DNA from 2 places in the Marinobacter sp. P4B1 genome. Region 1 is predicted to be linked to the other one. Evidence: riboswitches for the same ligand, from Rfam matches in the RefSeq annotation. Region 1 holds a riboswitch; the other holds the start of a gene.
What was found. Region 1 has a riboswitch for cobalamin ahead of AQ621_RS16425 (TonB-dependent receptor domain-containing protein). Riboswitches for the same ligand answer to the same signal wherever they lie in the genome.

Region 1 (4,147 bases):
CGGGTGGCCGTGCCCATGCCCGGTTATCGTGAGCATGGTCATGCCTGGCGGCGAGCGGGTTTCGACGTGGTGGCGATTCCTGAACAGGCGACAAAGCAAGCGGAGCTGGCATGGCTGGATTCTGTGGATGTCGTGGTCTGGATACAGCCGAATAATCCGACCGGGCAGCTGATGGATCCTGCCCGTTTACGGTTATGGCACGAGCGGCTGCGCGAGCGTGATGGCTGGCTGGTGCTGGATCAGGCGTTTATTGAGGGCGAGCCGGGCTTCGGCCTGGACCCGTGGGCGGGCGCTCCGGGGCTGATCGTGTTGCGCTCGCTGGGCAAGTTTTTCGGGCTGGCAGGTCTCCGTGCCGGTGCGATCCTGACCGAGCCTGGACTGGCTCACCTGCTGGCGAACGAGCTTGGCCCCTGGGCGGTCAGCGGTCCTGCACGCTACCTGATGGCCAGGGCTCTGCAAGATCAGGCCTGGCAGGTGGAGGCTCGTGCCAGCCTGCAAACGGCAAGACTGCGAATGGACGGCCTGCTCAGAAAACACGGGATGCCGTCCCCCACCGGCACCCTGCTCTTCAGAACGGTTCAACATCCCCGCGCAGCGGACATTGCTGACCAGCTGGCTCGCCGCGGCATTCTGGTCAGGCGTTTTGACGCACCCGCAGCCCTGCGTTTCGGTTTACCGCCGGATGAAACCGGTTGGCAACGGCTGGAGGGTGCGTTGTCTGAATTAACATATCTCATTGACCACCCCCACCCTGGTTGATAGTCTTGCCCGCGATTTCAGGTGCTGTATGCATTTTGTCCAGGCTGGCGATAGTCCGGAGGAGTGCTCGCAGTGAAACGGGAAGCCGGTGACATTCCGGCGCTGCCCCCGCAACGGTAATCAGGTGAAAGGCAATCCAGTACGCCACTGTGCCAATGGCATGGGAAGGTGGTTGCCCCGGAGCATCGGCTCCGCCTGTAAGCCCGGAGACCGGCCTGAAAGGCGGAACCGTGAGTTCCAGACACCAGACGTTGCGGAGGGCGACGGCGGTGGGTGAACCTGGCTCGCAATTACTGACACGCCCTCCACCCCCGTCTGAGCAGTCTGTCTTCCTCCGCAGTTAATTGATCGACCGTACGGGTGCGTGCGGTGAACCGTGAGTGAAGCTATGAGTACTGCCAAAGCCCTTCCCGTCCTGATGTTGTTACCGCTGGCGTTGCCTGCTGTTGCCGCCGATGAAGCGTCGGACGAGCGCAAGCTGGAACCGATTGTCGTTACCGCCACCCTTGGGCCTCTGACCGCGGGTGAAAGCCTGTCATCGGTCACAGTTATTGACGAAGAAACCATCCGCGAGCAAAGCCCCTCAGAATTCACCCAGCTTCTGCGAGGACAGCCCGGGATCAACGTGACCGGCAACGGCTCCTTCGGTAAAACCACCAGTGTCTATACCCGCGGTACGGCCAACGACTCCACGCTGCTGCTGGTTGATGGTGTGCGCCTGCGTTCGGCCACATCCGGTGGTCCTTCCTGGCAGTACTTTCCCGTTGAACTGATCGAGCGGGTGGAAATCGTCCGGGGCGCCCGGAGCTCACTGTACGGTTCCGATGCTGTCGGCGGCGTTGTGCAGGCCTTTACGCTGGACCCGGAAGAGACGCCGGCAGGTTGGGTAGAAGCTGGTGCAGGCAATTTCAACACGCAGAAAGGCAGTGCCGGTGTTGCTGCCCGCGCCGGAAATACCCGTTTCAGCCTGAGTGGCTTGCATAAGGAAACCGACGGTACAGCAGTGATCACAGATGGTGACGACCGAGGTTTCCGCAACACCGCCGGTATTGGACGTGTAGTCCATGACCTGGACTCCGGCGGAGAAGCCAGCCTGGTGATGGTGCAAAGCGAGGGCAATACCGAATACGAAGGCGGCGAAATTGATTTCATGATTCGCACCATCGGCTTCGGGCTGGAAACCCCGGTGAGTGACTACTGGCGGCATTCACTTCAGTTCTCTGAATCCCGGGACGAGACCGACAACGTTACGCCTACATTCAGCAGCACCTTCAATACCCGTTCGCGGGCAGCGCGCTGGGACAATACCTTTACCTGGAACGTCCATGAGCTGGTGGTAGGGGCAGAGTTAATGACCGACGAGGTCAGCGGTACCACCGATTACGCCGAGACCAGCCGTACCAACACCGCCCTTTACAGCCAGTTGCGCCTGAACTTCGGCCCAACCGACCTGCTGCTGAGTGTGCGCGGTGATGACAACGAAGCCTACGGCAAGAATGAAACCGGTGGTATCGCCCTTGGCCATGCTCTGGATCGATCCCACCGAGTGCGGATCAGTTATGGTACGTCTTTCCGGGCACCCACCTTCAACGATCTGTATTTCCCGGGTGCGAACCCGGACCTGGAGGCAGAGGAGTCCGGCACGGTGGAGTTGGGTGCCAGTGGTCACTATCAGACCTGGTTCTGGGATGCAGCCCTGTTCCAGCTGGATGTGGATAACCTGATTGCCTGGAGCCCGACCCCCAGTGGCTTGTGGACGCCAATGAATGTCAATGAAGCCCGAATCCGTGGTGCCGAGTTCAGCGCGGGTTTTGAGCGGGATGGTTGGCGCGGTGATGCGGCGCTGACGCTGCTGGACCCGGAAGACCGGGAAACCGGAAACCGACTCCAGCGCAGAAGTGGCAAAACCCTGCGCCTTGACCTGAGCAAGCGCGTTGGTACCTGGGACTTCGGTGGCACAGTGGTGGCCGAAGGCTATCGTTATGATGACCGTGCCAACGACGACAGGCTGCCCGGTTTTGCTACTCTGGACTTGCGGGCGGGCTGGCGCTTTGCCCCTGACTGGTCAACCCGGCTGACGCTGGCTAACGTGCTGGACAAGGAATACAGCACCGCTCGCTATGATCGGCAGAATGACCTGGACTACGTTGCAGCCGGCCGCACTGCCATGCTGACCGTGCGTTACGATATCCGATAAAAACCGTTAAACCGGGGGAGGCCTCTGTGGCAGATCTGAAGGAAATGGCTATGATTCTGGGCGGGATGCTGCTGGCATTCCCCGCCCTGGCATCGCCGGTCTGTGCCACGGATGATCTGGGTAAAGAGATTTGCCTTGAGCAACCGGCAGAGCGCATTGCCGCGCTTTCCCCCGGCGCCACCGAGCTGGCCTGGGCTGCAGGCGCCGGCGATCAGGTGGTTGCAGTTGTCGCCTACAGTGACTATCCCCCGGCCGCGAAAGAAGTAACTTCGGTTGGCAGCCACACTCGCATGGACATGGAGCGCCTGCTGGAACTGCAGCCGGACCTGGTGATTGGCTGGGTAACCGGTAACCCGACCGAGCAGTTGGAGACACTCAGAGAAATGGGTGTGCCGGTGTTCTCCATCGAGCCCCGCAGTTTTGAGGCGGTGTCCCACACCATTGAACGCATCTCTACCCTGGCCGGTACCGATGCCGAGGGTTTTGCCGAGGCGGAACGATTCCGCAATGGCATTACAGACCTGCGAGCCAGGTTTTCAGATGCCGACCCGGTGCCGGTGTTCTATCAGGTGTGGGATGAGCCTTTGATGACGGTCAACCGTGACCATCTGATTGGTGAAATGATTGAGCTGTGTGGGGGTGACAACGTGTTTGGCCACCTGGAGCGGTTGGTGCCCAGAATCAGTGCCGAAGCCGTTATTGCAGCCAATCCCGAAGCTATCCTGGCGGGCGGGATGGGGGAGGAGAACCGCCACTGGCTGACTCGCTGGCAGTCATTCCCGAGCCTGACCGCCACGGAGCGGGACAACCTGTTTTTTATTCCGCCGTCTCTGGTACAGCGACCAACACCGAGAATGCTCGAAGGTACGCGCCTGTTTTGTGAAAAACTGGAGGTGGCCCGTGACCGGCGACCTTAATGGAGTCCTTGCGTGATCCGGCCGATCACTTTGCCACTGTTGGTGCTGGCTCTGGCCGGCGTGCTGGCCATGGTGATCTCGGTCGGTGTTGGCAGCGTGGCGATATCACCTGCCGATGTGTTGTCGGTATTTCTGGGTGAAGGCTCGGACCTGCAGCGCACGCTGATCCTTGAGCTCCGGCTACCCAGAACCTTGTCGGCCTTTGCCACCGGAGGCCTGCTGGCCGTGGCCGGCGCCCTGATGCAGGTATTGCTGCGTAACCCACTTGCCGACC
Region 2 (4,147 bases), 220 kb from region 1:
TACGCCGGTTCAATGGACTGGGACACGCCGACGATGTTGGAGATGGTGGCCGTGGGCGCGATGGCCATGACGTTGCTGTTGCGCATGCCGTGTTTGGCGATCAGCTCCCGCACCGGGGTCCAGTCCAGGCGGCTGTCGGTGTTCAGGGACAAGTCGCCGTCTTTCCTCGCCTCTTTTAAAAGAGCGATGGAGTCGAAGGGCAGGATGCCCTGCTGCCACAGGGAGCCTTCGTAGCTTTCGTAGGCACCGCGTTCGCCGGCCAGGGTGGCGGAGGCGCGGATGGCGAAGTAGCTGAGCTGCTCCATGGCCACGTCGGCAAACTCCACCGCTTCCGGGCTGGTGTAAGGCAGGCCGAGTTGGTACAGGGCATCCTGGAAACCCATCAGGCCCAGGCCCACCGGGCGGTGTTTGAGGTTGGAATTCCTGGCCTGGAGCACCGCGTAGAAGTTGATGTCGATAACGTTGTCGAGCATGCGTACGGCGGTGTTTACGGTGCGTTCCAGGCGTTGTACATCCAGCTCGCCGTCCTTGATGTGGGCCGCCAGGTTTACAGAGCCCAGGTTGCACACGGCGATTTCGTCGGCGCTGGTGTTCAGGGTGATTTCGGTACACAGGTTGGAGCTGTGCACCACGCCCTGATGCTGCTGCGGCGAGCGCAGGTTGCAGGGGTCTTTGAAGGTGATCCAGGGGTGGCCGGTTTCGAACAGCACAGTGAGCATTTTGCGCCACAGCTGCTTGGCCGGAATTTTCTTGAACAGCTTGATCTTGCCTTGCTCGGCCAGGGCTTCGTAGTGCTGGTAACGCTCGCGGAAGGCATTGCCGTACAGGTCGTGCAGATCCGGCGTATCGCTGGGGGAGAACAGGGTCCAGTCCCGGTCTTCACGCATGCGTTCGATCAGCAAATCCGGCACCCAGTTGGCGGTGTTCATGTCGTGGGTGCGGCGGCGTTCGTCGCCGGTGTTCTTGCGCAGTTCCAGGAACTCTTCGATGTCCAGGTGCCAGCTTTCCAGGTAGGCACAGACCGCGCCTTTGCGCTTGCCGCCCTGGTTGACCGCCACGGCGGTGTCGTTGACGACTTTCAGGAACGGCACCACGCCCTGGCTCTGGCCGTTGGTGCCTTTGATGTGGGAGCCGAGCGCCCGCACCGGGGTCCAGTCGTTGCCCAGGCCGCCGGCCCATTTGGAGAGCAGCGCGTTGTCTTTGATGGCCCCGTAAATGCCGTCCAGGTCGTCCTGCACGGTGGTCAGGTAGCAGGAGGACAGCTGGGAATGGCGGGTGCCGCTGTTGAACAATGTCGGCGTACTGGCCATGTAGTCGAAGCTGGACAGCAGGTTGTAGAACTCGATGGCGCGGGCGTTGGGGTCGTCTTCCCGCAGGGCCAGGCCCATGGCCACGCGCATGAAGAATACCTGGGGCAGTTCCAGTCGGGCGCCGTTCCAGTGCAGGAAGTAACGGTCGTACAGGGTTTGCAGGCCGAGGAATCCGAACTGGTGGTCGCGCTCGGGTTTCAGGGCTGCGCCGAGGCGTTCCAGGTCAAACGCGGCCAGGGCCTCGTCCAGCAGCTCATAGCGGATACCGGCGTGAACAAAGGCGCTCAGGGCCTGTGGATAACTTTCTGCAAGGGGTTGGTTGCGGGGCAAATCCAGCTCCTCGGCCGCCTCCAGCCGTAACTGTTCCAGCAACAGGCGGGCAGTGACGGCACTGTAGTCCGGCTCCCGTTCTATGCGGCCCCGGGCAGTCATGATCAGGGCAGACAATACTTCGGTTTCGGCAATGCCGTCGTACAGGTTACGCAGGGCTTCCTCCACCAGGGACTCGCCCTCAATGCCGTCCAGCCCGGTCGCGGCCTGCTCTACCTGCAGTTTCATCAAACCCAAATCCAGCGGCGCCACGCTGCCGTCGGCTTTTTTCACGGTCAGGTGCGGGTGCGCTTCCATGGGTTCTTCAATGGCGCGCTTGCGGGCGTGCTCTTCCCGGTACAGCACGTAGGCCCGGGCGACTTTCTGTTCTTCCGCTCGCATCAGGGCCAGTTCTACCTGGTCCTGGATGTCTTCAATATGCACCTTGCCACCGGCCTTCAGGCGCCGGCTGATGGCCTGCACCACTTGCTCGGTGACCCGGTGCACAGCGTCGTTGATGCGGGCGGAGCCGGCGGCCTGGTCGCCTTCTACCGCAAGGAAGGCCTTGGTAACGGCGACGGTGATCTTGGAAGGGTTAAAGCCAACGAGGGTGCCGTTGCGTTTGATGACCTGAAGGGATTCGGTAGCGGCAACCGCCGGGGGCTCGGGGGACAGGATGGCAGACATGGGACTTCTCCTTGTGTACGCGTGGTGGTGCAGCCTTTGCGTTTGGGAGAAGGGGGAGGTTTTTGCCACGGAAGGACACGGAAAAATGAAAAGAAAGGGACTGTTTTGCCACGAAATCCACGAAAAAACACGAAAGGAAAAGATAAAAAGCTTTTTTCTTTTCGTAGTAAATCTTTGTTCGTGTTTTTTCGTGGATTTCGTGGCAAAAAAATCAGTAAGTCTTTTCTTTCCGTATTCTTCCGTGGATTTCGTGGCAAAAAAACCAAAACCCGCCTGCTCACCTTTATAAACGCGAAGGTGCAGTGTCTATCCCCGGCAGGTCTTCGGACTCAGGGGCGTGAACCTGTTGGTTCGGCCTTGCGTGGCGACTTCCCGGCGCTTACCAGTGTCTTTATGCCACGCTTGTTCCCCAATACCGCTGCGCGTCAGTTCCGGATTCTCACCGGATTCCCGACTACCTGAGTGATCACGCTTTGATCACAATATATGGTAGTCAACCAAGGACTTGGTCACTATATACAGACTATGCAGCAGAAACAAGAACGCCCGTGGAGCTTTGTGAAAGCGGCACGGGCGTCAGATGAGGCTGTTATCGGGGTCGAGAATCAGAACGCGTGGGTCACCATGTACAGGCCTACGCCACCCATCACCACTGTGTACGGCAGCGCCATAATCACCATCTTGCCGTAGGACAGGCGAACCAGCGGGGCGATGGCGGAGGTGAGCAGGAACAGGAACGCGGCCTGGCCGTTGGGGGTGGCCACGCTGGGCAGGTTGGTGCCGGTGTTTATGGCTACAGCCAGGGTCTGGAAGTGGTCAAAGCTGATGGCGCCGGCATCCAGGGCCTGTTTTACTTCGCTGATGTATACGGTGGCCACGAACACGTTGTCGCTGATCATGGACAGCAGGCCGTTGGCAATGAAGAACATGCCCGGTTGCTGGCCTTCCGGCAGGCTCAGTACGTATTCGATGATGGGCTTGAACAGGTGCTGTTCGTGGATCACCGCCACGATGGCAAAGAACACCACCAGCAGTGAGGTGAACGGCAGGGATTCCTGGAAGGCTTTGCCGATCTGGTGCTCGTCGATCACACCGGTAAAGGAAGTGACCAGGATGATCACCAGCAGGCCGATCAGCCCCACTTCAGCCACATGGAAAGCCAGGCCCAGCACCAGGATCACCGCGGCGGCTGCCTGTACCCACAGGGCGGCCTTGTCGGACTTGGTGCGGCTGGCTCTTTCATTATCGGCGTATTCCTGCAACACCTGGCGTACCGGCTTGGGCAGGCGACCGCCGTAGCCGAACCAGCGCAGCTTCTCCAGCGCCCAGCAGGTAAACAGGCCGGCAATCAGTACCGGAATACTCACCGGTGCCATATGCAGGAAGAAGCCCACGAAATCCCAGCCAACCACCTTGGCGATCAGCAGGTTCTGGGGTTCGCCAACCATAGTGGCCACGCCACCGAGGGCGGTACCAATGGCACCGTGCATCAACAGGCTGCGCAAGAATGCCCGGAAGTTTTCCAGGTCTTCCCGGTGCAGTTCCACCACTTCGGCATCGCTGTTGGCATTGTGGTCTTTCTGCTGGTAACCCTTGCCGGAGGCCACCTTGTGGTACACCGAGTAAAAACCCACCGCCACACTGATGATGACCGCGGTTACCGTAAGGGCATCCAGGAATGCTGACAAAACCGCTGCGGCACCACAGAACAGCAGCGAGAGCGCCGACTTGGAGCGCACCCCCACCAGTATCTGGGTGAAGGTGACCAGCAGCAGTTCCTGCATGAAGTAGATACCTGCCACCATGAACATCAGCAGCAGGATAACGGGGAAGTTGATCAG

Region 2: it holds a riboswitch for cobalamin, as region 1 does, so the genes downstream of both, AQ621_RS15490 (ribonucleoside-diphosphate reductase subunit alpha) here and AQ621_RS16425 (TonB-dependent receptor domain-containing protein) in region 1, are expected to answer to the same signal.

What each region holds. Positions count from the first base shown of each region.
Region 1 covers NZ_LLXM01000015.1:1,064,180-1,068,326, forward strand. Annotated here, with positions in the region: gene cobD (threonine-phosphate decarboxylase CobD) at 1-759, shown strand, start outside; cobalamin riboswitch at 784-993, shown strand; gene AQ621_RS16425 (TonB-dependent receptor domain-containing protein) at 1,148-2,956, shown strand; gene AQ621_RS16430 (cobalamin-binding protein) at 2,983-3,873, shown strand; gene AQ621_RS16435 (FecCD family ABC transporter permease) at 3,943-4,147, shown strand, end outside.
Region 2 covers NZ_LLXM01000015.1:847,628-851,774, forward strand. Annotated here, with positions in the region: gene AQ621_RS15490 (ribonucleoside-diphosphate reductase subunit alpha) at 1-2,306, opposite strand, end outside; cobalamin riboswitch at 2,603-2,823, opposite strand; gene nhaB (sodium/proton antiporter NhaB) at 2,912-4,147, opposite strand, start outside.